DNA from 2 places in the Staphylococcus condimenti genome. Region 1 is predicted to be linked to the other one. Evidence: riboswitches for the same ligand, from Rfam matches in the RefSeq annotation. Region 1 holds a riboswitch; the other holds the start of a gene.
The links. A riboswitch is a leader RNA that binds a small molecule or an ion and turns the genes downstream of it on or off. The one in region 1 is predicted to bind FMN.

Region 1 (5,185 bases):
AAAAACATAATTGGGATACACCTGAAAAAGCAATTGACGGCGGGGCTGACTTTATCCATTCTCATTTCTTATCTAATCCAGATCAAAATACACTGTACAGTATGAGATGGAATCCAAAAAATCCAGGAGAGCATCAATATGCTACTGATATTAAATGGGCAGAAAGCAATGCATCATTAATTGCAGATTTTTATAAAAAAATAAATACTGAAGGTAAGTATTTTAAACTGTTTGTCTATAAAGACGATAAACAACATCAATAAATAAAGGTAATTTAATAAGGCGAAACAATTAAAACAAAACAGTTTTAATTGTTTCGCTTTATTTATTTTTAATGCATAATAGTAAGTAACATGAAGAGTAATATGAAAAAAACGAGGAGGTATTAAAATGCGCGTTGCAATTATTGGGATGGGGACAGCTGGTGTAAGTATCCTGCGTCAATTAGAGTCTCATTCATATTTTAAAGAATTAGACATCGATGTATATGATGATCCGCAAAATATGGGGCAAGGTGTACCTTTTCAAAATGATAGTTCACAACTGCTTATTAATTTACCAAGTAAGGATATGTCGTTAAATTTTCATGACGCAGCTGAGTTTTTCAACTGGTATGAAAGTCAAAATCAATTTAAGTTTGAAAATGCTACATATTTACCTAGATTTGTTTTTGGTCACTACATGAAAAGTTACTTAGAAAAATTTGACCGAGAATATGACAATATTCATTTGATTACTGAAAAAGCGACTGAAATGTATCTTGAACAAGGTTTTGAAAGAAATGCTAAAATACAATATTTTGTATGTACAAATCATCAACAAGAAGCGTGCAGACAATATGACTATGTCTTTTTAACAGTAGGAACGATGGCATATCATGATCCATATCATTTAAAAGGTTTAAAGGGATATATTAAATCGCCGTACCCTACATATGAAACCTTGAATGATGTTAAAGATACAGATGATATCGCAATTATCGGCACTGGATTATCAAGTTTAGATGTCATTCGATATGTCGTAAAACATCATCCGAATTTACCTATCACTGCAACGAGTCGGCACGGCGAATTTCCAAGTGTGCGTGGTAATATGATTGATATCACACTTAAACATATTACAAAAGAAAATTTTGATAAAATCTTACGTTCACATTTTGGAGTGGTACCTTTGGAATCTATGATTCGATTGTTCGAAAAAGAATGTGAAACGTATGATATACCGCTAGAAGCATTAATCCATCGCAAAGTAGGAGATCCAGTTAAAGATTTAAAGTATGACTTATCTCATCCTGAAATATTAGGAGTATTTCAAAGTTTGCTTGAAACTATAAAAGAAAATATGAATTGGATTTGGAATAGCTTGAGTTTACAAGACCAAGAAGCATTTATGAAAAAATATATGCCGATTTTAAAAGCTAATTCTAATCCAATGCCGCCTCGAACTGCACGATTGTTGATTGAAGAAATTGAAGCTGGGCATGTGGTGGTCAAAAAAGATTTAGAAAATGTTCGTTATGAAAATGAAGTATATGTTTTTGAATATCCTGATCAAGATGAACCAGATTATTATAATGTGGTTATTAATGCAACTGGACCAAGAACGCAACTAAAGGATTTGGATGATGATGATGGATTTATTGTCGATATTGCGAATCGACAGATTGTACAGGCGCATCCAATGGGCGGTATTCAAATTGTTCCGGAGACGAATCAAGTTATAAGTCCAAGACACGGCACGTTACCTCATTTGATTGCGATAGGCCAGATTACAAATGGAATAAATCAAGCGCGAAATGGCGTTAATATGATTGTCCGTCAGTCTGTTCAAGCTGTTGAAAGTCTCTATGCATTTCATCAAGAAAATCGATAAGTAAGTTTTTATTATTGTAAGATTGATAATTTTAAGATATGATTAAAACATGAGTTAAGATTTTATATAACTCGAATTGATTCAGAAACAATTTCATAAAAATTCTTTCGGGGCAGGGTGAAATTCCCAACCGGCAGTAAATTAAGCCTGCGACCTGTGTTCTATATAGAACATGGCTGATCTAGTGAGAATCTAGAGCCGACAGTAAAGTCTGGATGGGAGAAAGAATGAAGACGTCATTAAATATAAAACTCATTTATTAATTTTATATGTGAGGTTTAATTTGATTCGGCTTATTTAAGTACGCAATTTTATTAAATCAACTACTAATATTAATAATCTATGATAAATTCTTTCCCGTTGCCCAATTTTGGTTGGCAGCGGGTTTTTTAATGAGGTGATTGTTTGAATCGATTTTTAGACAATGCAATACAACTGGCAAAAATGGCAGAAGGACAAACTGGTGTAAATCCTGCTGTAGGTTCTGTTGTTGTCAATCAAGGCCGAATTGTCGGTCTCGGTGCACATTTGAAACAGGGTGAACGGCATGCTGAGGTCCAAGCTTTAGATATGGCAGGGGATCAAGCGCGTGGCGGTACTATTTATGTTTCTTTAGAACCATGTACACATTATGGTTCAACTCCGCCTTGTGTCAATAAGATAATTGAAGCTGGAATATCGAAAGTGGTTTATGCAATGAAAGATATTACATTAGATTCGCCGGGTGATGAGATTTTAAAATCAGCAGGCATTGACGTGGAATATCAGCATGATATTGAAGCAGAGAAAATGTATAGAGATTTCTTTGCTGCTAAAGTTTCTAAAATTCCAGAAGTTACATTAAAGGTAAGTGTGAGTTTGGATGGTAAACAAGCGACGGACGCTGGTCAAAGTCAATGGATTACCAATCCAGATGTAAAACAAGATGTTTTGAAAAACCGTGCACGTCATGATGCGATATTGACAGGAGCAGGAACAGTAGAAGTGGATAACCCGAGTTTAACAGTCAGAATAGAAGGTGAACGCCAACCTATCCGAGTGATATTAGATAGAAGTGGTCGTTTAAGTTTTAGACAAAATATGTTTCATGACCGATTAACGCCAGTTTGGTTGTATACAGAAAATAAAGCATTACAAAATAAAGAACATCCTGATAATATCAAGATTATTCAGTTAGAAGAATGTTCTATCCATAATATCTTACGTGATTTATATGATAAAGGTATCGGTTCACTTTATGTAGAAGCCGGACCGAATGTATCTTCACAATTTCTCCAATCAGAGTGTGTTCAAACACTTATTATTTACTACGCCCCGAAAGTTATTGGAGGTTCAGGGAAATACCAATTCTATCAAACAGAAGAAGTACTTTCTTTGGATAAAATCCCTCAATTTGAAATTGCCCATTCTGAAATCATCGATCAAAATATTAAAGTTTCACTAAGAAAGAAGTGATTTAATATGTTTACCGGCATTGTAGAAGAGGTTGGTACAGTTGTTCAAACTTCTTCTAAGCAAAATGTCATGAGTCTGACAATTGAATGTGATGATATTTTAGAAGATATCCATATCGGTGATTCTATCAGCGTAAATGGTGCTTGCTTAACTGTAATTTCTTTTACTGAAAAAACATTTGATGTTCAAGTCATCAAAGGAACTGAAAATAAAACATATCTTTCTGAGCTGCGTAAAGGCAGTGAAGTAAATTTAGAACGTGCAATGCCAAGTCAGGGCCGTTTTGGCGGTCATTTTGTTCTTGGACATGTTGATGAAGTAGGTACAATTAAGCGGATTCAACCTTCAGCAAATTCTAACATTGTCACTATCCAATGCACTCCAGATTTAACGAACCAAATGGTCCAACAAGGTTCTATTACTGTAGATGGCGTGAGTTTGACAATTTTCCGGTTAGGTGAGGGTCAATTTGATATTCATTTAATTCCTGAAACAAAACGTTCAACGATTCTGAGTACGAAAAAAATTGGAGATAAAGTTCATTTAGAAGCAGATATGTTATTTAAGTATGTACAAAAGGCAATTTCAAAAAATGAATCTGGATTAACAAGAGAAAAATTAAGTCAGTTCGGATTTTAAGAGGAGTGAATGTAAATGATATTCGATAGTATAGAATCTGCTGTTGAAGAATTAAGAAATGGCAACAGCGTCATTGTAGTAGATAATGAAGATCGTGAAAATGAAGGCGATTTGATAGCTGTAACTGAATATATGAATGATAATACTGTGAATTTCATGGCACAAGAAGGACGTGGTCTTATTTGTGCACCATTAGCACCTTCACTAGCTGAAAAATTAAATTTAACACCGATGGTTAAAGATAATAGTGATGCCTTCGGTACTGCTTTTACTGAAAGTGTTGATCATATAGATACAACGACAGGAATTAGTGCAAATGAAAGAATGTTAACAGCAAAAGCACTTATTTCTGATGAGTCTAAACCAGAACATTTTAATCGTCCTGGACATCTTTTCCCACTCATTGCAAGACCAGGCGGTGTGCTAGTAAGAAACGGCCACACTGAAGCTGCAGTTGATTTAGCATCTATGACAGGTGCCAAACCTGCTGGGTTGATTTGTGAAATCATGAATGAAGATGGAACAATGGCTAAGGGAGAACAATTGCAGAGTTTCAAAGAAAAACATAATTTAAAAATGATTTCAATTGAAGAATTAGTACATTACCGCAGAACTCATGAGCAACATATGCATGCTAAAGCAAAAGTACAGTTGCCGACTGATTTCGGTACTTTTGATATGTATGGTTTTGAATCTGATTATTCACATGAGGAAATTGTGGCGATTGTTAAAGGCGACATTAAAAAAGTAGAAAATGTACGTATTCATTCTTCATGTTTGACAGGTGATATCTTCCATAGTCAAAGATGTGATTGCGGTGCACAATTAGAAGCATCTATGAAATATATAGATGAACATGACGGAATGGTTATCTACTTGCCACAAGAAGGTCGAGGAATTGGATTGATTAATAAATTGAAAGCATACGAACTGATTGAACAAGGTTATGATACTGTCACAGCAAATCTAGCGCTAGGCTTTGGCGAAGATTTACGTGATTATTATCATGCTGCTGAAATTCTTAAACATTTCGGTATCGAGAAAATAAATTTATTAAGTAATAATCCAGAAAAATTCAAAGGTATGCAGCACTATGGTATTGATGTCGCAGAAAGAATTGAATTAATCGTTCCTGAATGCGAACATAACCATGATTACATGCAAACAAAAAAAGAAAAAATGGGACATATGCTTTAAGTACTATATAAGAAAATTGGAG
Region 2 (5,185 bases), 260 kb from region 1:
GATCTTCAACTGTATTTTCTTTTACGCTTTCAATAACAGCAATTTCCTGCATATTTTTATCATTTTTAAGATGACGATAAGTTTCATATGCATTTTGTGATAATTCAGGCAAAATGATTGTTTTATGTAAAATTTTAAATTTTTCTTTATCTTCTATTTGATTCATCATTTCAACTAAATCATTCATTTTTATTCTGATTAATTCTTCATCTGAAATTAATTCGATCATTCCCACCTGTTGATTCGTATACATTGTTTCTTCGTATCCTTGTAAAAAATAATGAAGAATGGACAATTCATTGTTAGAATTTATAGATGCAAATAGATTGTATATTTCTTTTTCAAATAACTTCTCATCATTATTATTTAAAATTTGATAATAAAGTTGCTTGGCTTTCTTTTGCACTTTTTCAATCTGTGAAACAGGTATAAATGAAAAGCTTTGATGCTGATGATTCGAAATTGTTTGAGTTAATAATTGGATGACTTGAAATGTTTGTTGCAAACTCTCAAAAGTGTAACGCGGTGAAACTTTTAATGTATTGCTGTTACTGTTATTATTTTCATCAGTGTCATTGAATATTCGGTCGAATGATGGATATTTTAAATTTGGATGACTGTGATATAATGATAAAAGTTGTTGGCTACATGCATCAAAATAAGTTTGATGAGTTTTAGCACCAACGATTATATTATAAAGACTTTTATCAGTTTTATAATGATAAGCATTTGTTTTTATGTATTGAATTATTTCTTTCAAGTCAATCATCACCTTAATAATCTGTTGTATTGAAAAAAGAATTTCTGGTGTTAAAATAAAAATTACGTTATAAGTGTAGCATTTTTATAAAAGGAGGCGAAGTAAAATTGGCTAAATATACGATTGTAGATATGGATACATGTATTGCATGTGGTGCTTGCGGTGCAGCAGCTCCAGATATTTATGACTACGACGATGAAGGCATTGCATACGTGATTCTTGATGATAATGAAGGTACCGCTGAAGTACCTGAAGAATTATATGAAGACATGGAAGATGCACTGGAAGGTTGCCCTACTGATTCTATTAAAATAGCAGATGAACCTTTTGATGGAGATGCACTAAAATTCGAATAATGATAGTCAATCGTCAATTCAGTTAGTATTCTTCGCTAATTATAGATTGAATGGAAGAGATCAAAACATATTGCTTGTTTTGGTCTCTTTTTTAATTAAAAACCCAGAAATTATTTTTCAAATTTCTGGGTTTCTGAATATTAATAACTTAATGCTTTTTTTAGTCGTTTATATAGTAAAAGGAAAATAGCTGATACTGCAATTCCTTTTATAATGTTGAATGGGATAATACCTGATACTATAATTATTTTTAAATTTTTCACTACATCTGAAAGATTCATAATCATTCCGTATAAAGGTAATAGAACAAAGTAGTTTAAAATGCTCAATATTAGAGTCATAACTAAAGTGCCTGCAATTAAGCCGATAACTAAGTTCCATTTGCCTTTAATTAATTTACTTACATAAAACGCAGTAAGTAAAAAACTGACTGCAGCTGAAAAGTTTGCTACAGGTCCGATTGGATCCCCCATATTGAAAAGGAAGTTAAGTAAATTTTTAATAAGTTCTACAATAACTCCTGCCACTGGTCCAAATAGAAATGTTGCAAGCAATGCTGGAACATCACTAAAGTCCAATGTTAAGTATGGTGGTAAAAATGGCAGCGGAAATTTGATAAACATCAAAATAAACGCGATTGCACTCATCATACTTATAATGATTAAGCGTTTGTTTTTTTGTTGATTCATAAATACTCCTTCCATTCATCTTACGCGAATAGGAGGAATTTAAGCACAACAAATAAACCCTCCATCTTCTCCCATCCAGACTATACTGTCGGCTCTAGAATCTCACTAGATCAGCCATATTTATAATATAAATACAGGTCGCAGGCTTAATTTACTGCCGGTTGGGACTTTCACCCGACCCCGAAGATGAATTTCATTATTATTTTATTTTCTTATCTATTATATCGGATTAGATACAATCATTCAATTCGATTGCTTAAAAAAAGCATCCAGTAAAATGGATGCTTTAAAAATAGTATTAATTATTTTTTGGCGGCTTAGGCAATTTAATTATAAATGTAGTCCCTTCACCTAAACGGCTTTTTAAGTCAATCGTTCCACCTTGTGCTTCAATAATCATGCGACAAATAAAGAGTCCTAATCCTGTTCCCTCTTTACCACGTTTTCGAGAAGCATCTACTTTATAAAATCTATCGAATACTAAATCAATATGCTCAGGTGCAATGCCGCTGCCTGTATCTGCTACATACAAAATGTCGTATTTATCAGATTCTGAAGCACTGATAGTAATCGCGTCTCCCGGTGAAGTATAACGAGAAGCATTGTCCACTAAATTTGTTAATACTTGCTCCATTCTATCTGTATCGTAATACCAAAGTTGACCAGATGTATCAGGTGCTAATTTAATATCAATTTGTAAATCTTCAGCTTGTTGTCGATATTTCAATTGCATACGCTCTAACAAATCATCAATAGGTTGTACTTCTTTATTAACTGATAGGCCTTCTGCGTCCATTCTCGCTACATTTAATAATTCATTTACGAGACGATTTAAACGCTGCGTTTCGTCCAGTACAATTGAAAGTGAATCTCTGATTTCATCAGGTTCTGAAACAACCCCATCAACAATTGATTCTGTATAACCTTGTAATAAAGCAATTGGTGTACGTAATTCATGAGATACATTAGCTATGAAATCTTTTTTCATTTGATCCAATTGATGTTCATTGGTCATGTCTCGAATAATCGCTACAACACCGCTTTGATTCGGCTGAAATTGTTCGATGTAACTCATGATAACGACATAAAATCGATTATTCACTTCGTAGTCTTGGAATTGAATTTCTTTTTCTTTGAATGTGCGATCCATTTGGTCAGTAAATTGTTCTTTTTTAGTAGTTCGAAGCTGTTCAGCCATTTTTTTTGCCATTTCATTAGAAAGAATAATTTCTCTTTTTTCGTTGATACCTAACACGCCTTCTACCATCGAATTGATTAGGCTGTCTCTGATATTTTTAGAAGCTGATATTTCATCAATATGTCTTTGTATATCACTACTCATTATATTGAAGGAATGTGCTAGTTCTCCTATTTCATCTTTTGAATTGATATCATTGACTTGTGAATAGTCACCTTCAGAAAGATTTAGAGCTTGCGTGCGTAATTGGCGAAGCGGTTTTGTAATTCGTGATGATAAAAAGAATGCAAAAACAGTGGTAATAATTAAGAAAATTACAGCTGTTACTAAAATAATAATAGTAATGACATTATTTGTATCATCTATACTTTTAAGGTCTTGATAAATGAATACAGCACCATGGGGGTTATTTGTATCAATTTTTGTCGGATAGCCAAGTAATACGTATGTTCTGACTTTCCCATCGACTTTTAATTTAATGTGCTGTGATGTTTTTTTATTATTAGTAAATACTTTTTGATATTTCGGGTTTTTAGTAATAACATTCATCATTTCATTTTTTAACTTAGAGTGAGAATTATAATATTCATCATTCTTATTTTTCATGATGATTAAACCACTCGGATCTTCAATTAAAGCTTTACTATGTTTAATAGCTAATGACTTATTGTCTGATTCTTCAAGTAACATGCTAATTCGTTTAGCATCTTTTATTAAAGATTGCTCAGTATCTTGCGTATAATAGTTTTGAATAAAAGTAATTAAGGCTGCACTTAGTAAAATTAAAACTGTCGTTACTATAAGAATTATAGTTAACCACAGTTTTATGACAACACTATTAAGTCGTTGCATCATTATTGTTGACCTCAAATTTATAGCCTACACCCCACACGGTTTGTATCATATGTGCTGCATCAGAAGATACGCGGTTCAGCTTTTCTCTTAGACGTTTAACATGAGTATCTACAGTACGCAAGTCACCGTAGAATTCATAATGCCAAACATCTTTTAATAATTGTTCACGATCAAAAACTTTGTTAGGTGTTTTGGCTAAGAATATTAAAAGTTCATATTCTTTAGGTGTTAAATTGACCTGAGTGCCATCTGCAAGTACACGATGTGCATCATTATCAATGACAAGGTGTTTAAATTCAATCAAGTCTCTTGCGTGAGGTTCATTTTGTTCTGAAGTTGCTGTTAAAGTGCGTCTAAGTAATGCTTTAACTCGCAAGACTACCTCACGTGGTGAGAAAGGTTTGACAATATAATCATCTGCACCTGATTCGAATCCTTCTACGCGATTCGTTTCTTCGCCTTTTGCTGTTAGCATTATAATTGGTGTGTCTTTGTATTCTCTCAAACGGTTTGCAACTTCAATACCATCTAGTTCAGGAAGCATTAAATCTAGTAAGATACAAGCATAATCAGTATTTAATGCCTTATCTAATGCTTCTTTGCCGTCTTGAGCTTCTTCGATATCAAAAGATTCTCTTTCTAAATATAATTTAAGCAGTCTTCGAATTCTTTCTTCATCATCAACGACAAGTATTTTTGTCATAATTATTGTTACCTCCCATGTGAGTATCCAAAAGTATTGATATGACTCAACAAATAAAGTAGATACATAATTTGGGTATCTAGTATGAATTTATTTGTTCATATCTTTTATTTTTATTGGATAATTAAGATTTGACTGTATCATTGTTTAGGCGCCAATTTTATTTAGCTACTTTATAACAAATGACTTTTCACTTCAATATATATTATATCATAAGCATATATCAACAAGATAATTGAAACTTATCGGCTGCTTTATTTTCATAATATATTTAAATGCCCCAATAAGCACATTGTTTTTATGAATCTATTAGCCGTTTTCCGCTAAGTTTCTAAGCTTTTTCACTTCATGCGGTGTCAGCACACGACCTTCTCCCGCATTTAGTCCTTTAAGTGTAAGGAAATCTGCAAGTTCAATCCGAGATAATTTTGATACCTCGTGACCAAAATGTTCGAACATACGTCTTACTTGTCGATTTCTTCCTTCTGAGATTGTAATCTCTACAACAGTTGTGTTTTTTTCTTTATTTTGGTTTTTAATTTTAACTTCAGCTGGACCGGTTTTCCCATCTTCTAATTGAACGCCTTTTTCTAGAGCTTTTACTTCATCTCTCATCAAATACCC

Region 2: linked by a shared signal. The riboswitch ahead of A4G25_RS01890 (ECF transporter S component) and the one ahead of ribD (bifunctional diaminohydroxyphosphoribosylaminopyrimidine deaminase/5-amino-6-(5-phosphoribosylamino)uracil reductase RibD) in region 1 are both predicted to bind FMN.

Annotation. Positions count from the first base shown of each region.
Region 1 covers NZ_CP015114.1:96,789-101,973, forward strand. The annotation lists gene sagB (peptidoglycan release complex glucosaminidase SagB) at 1-263, shown strand, start outside; gene A4G25_RS00650 (FAD/NAD(P)-binding protein) at 391-1,872, shown strand; FMN riboswitch at 1,972-2,103, shown strand; gene ribD (bifunctional diaminohydroxyphosphoribosylaminopyrimidine deaminase/5-amino-6-(5-phosphoribosylamino)uracil reductase RibD) at 2,278-3,327, shown strand; gene ribE (riboflavin synthase) at 3,334-3,966, shown strand; gene A4G25_RS00665 (bifunctional 3,4-dihydroxy-2-butanone-4-phosphate synthase/GTP cyclohydrolase II) at 3,982-5,163, shown strand.
Region 2 covers NZ_CP015114.1:355,684-360,868, reverse strand. The annotation lists gene A4G25_RS01900 (helix-turn-helix domain-containing protein) at 1-769, opposite strand, end outside; gene A4G25_RS01895 (ferredoxin) at 868-1,116, shown strand; gene A4G25_RS01890 (ECF transporter S component) at 1,257-1,805, opposite strand; FMN riboswitch at 1,865-1,997, opposite strand; gene A4G25_RS01885 (ATP-binding protein) at 2,104-3,855, opposite strand; gene A4G25_RS01880 (response regulator) at 3,842-4,561, opposite strand; gene A4G25_RS01875 (pseudouridine synthase) at 4,871-5,185, opposite strand, start outside.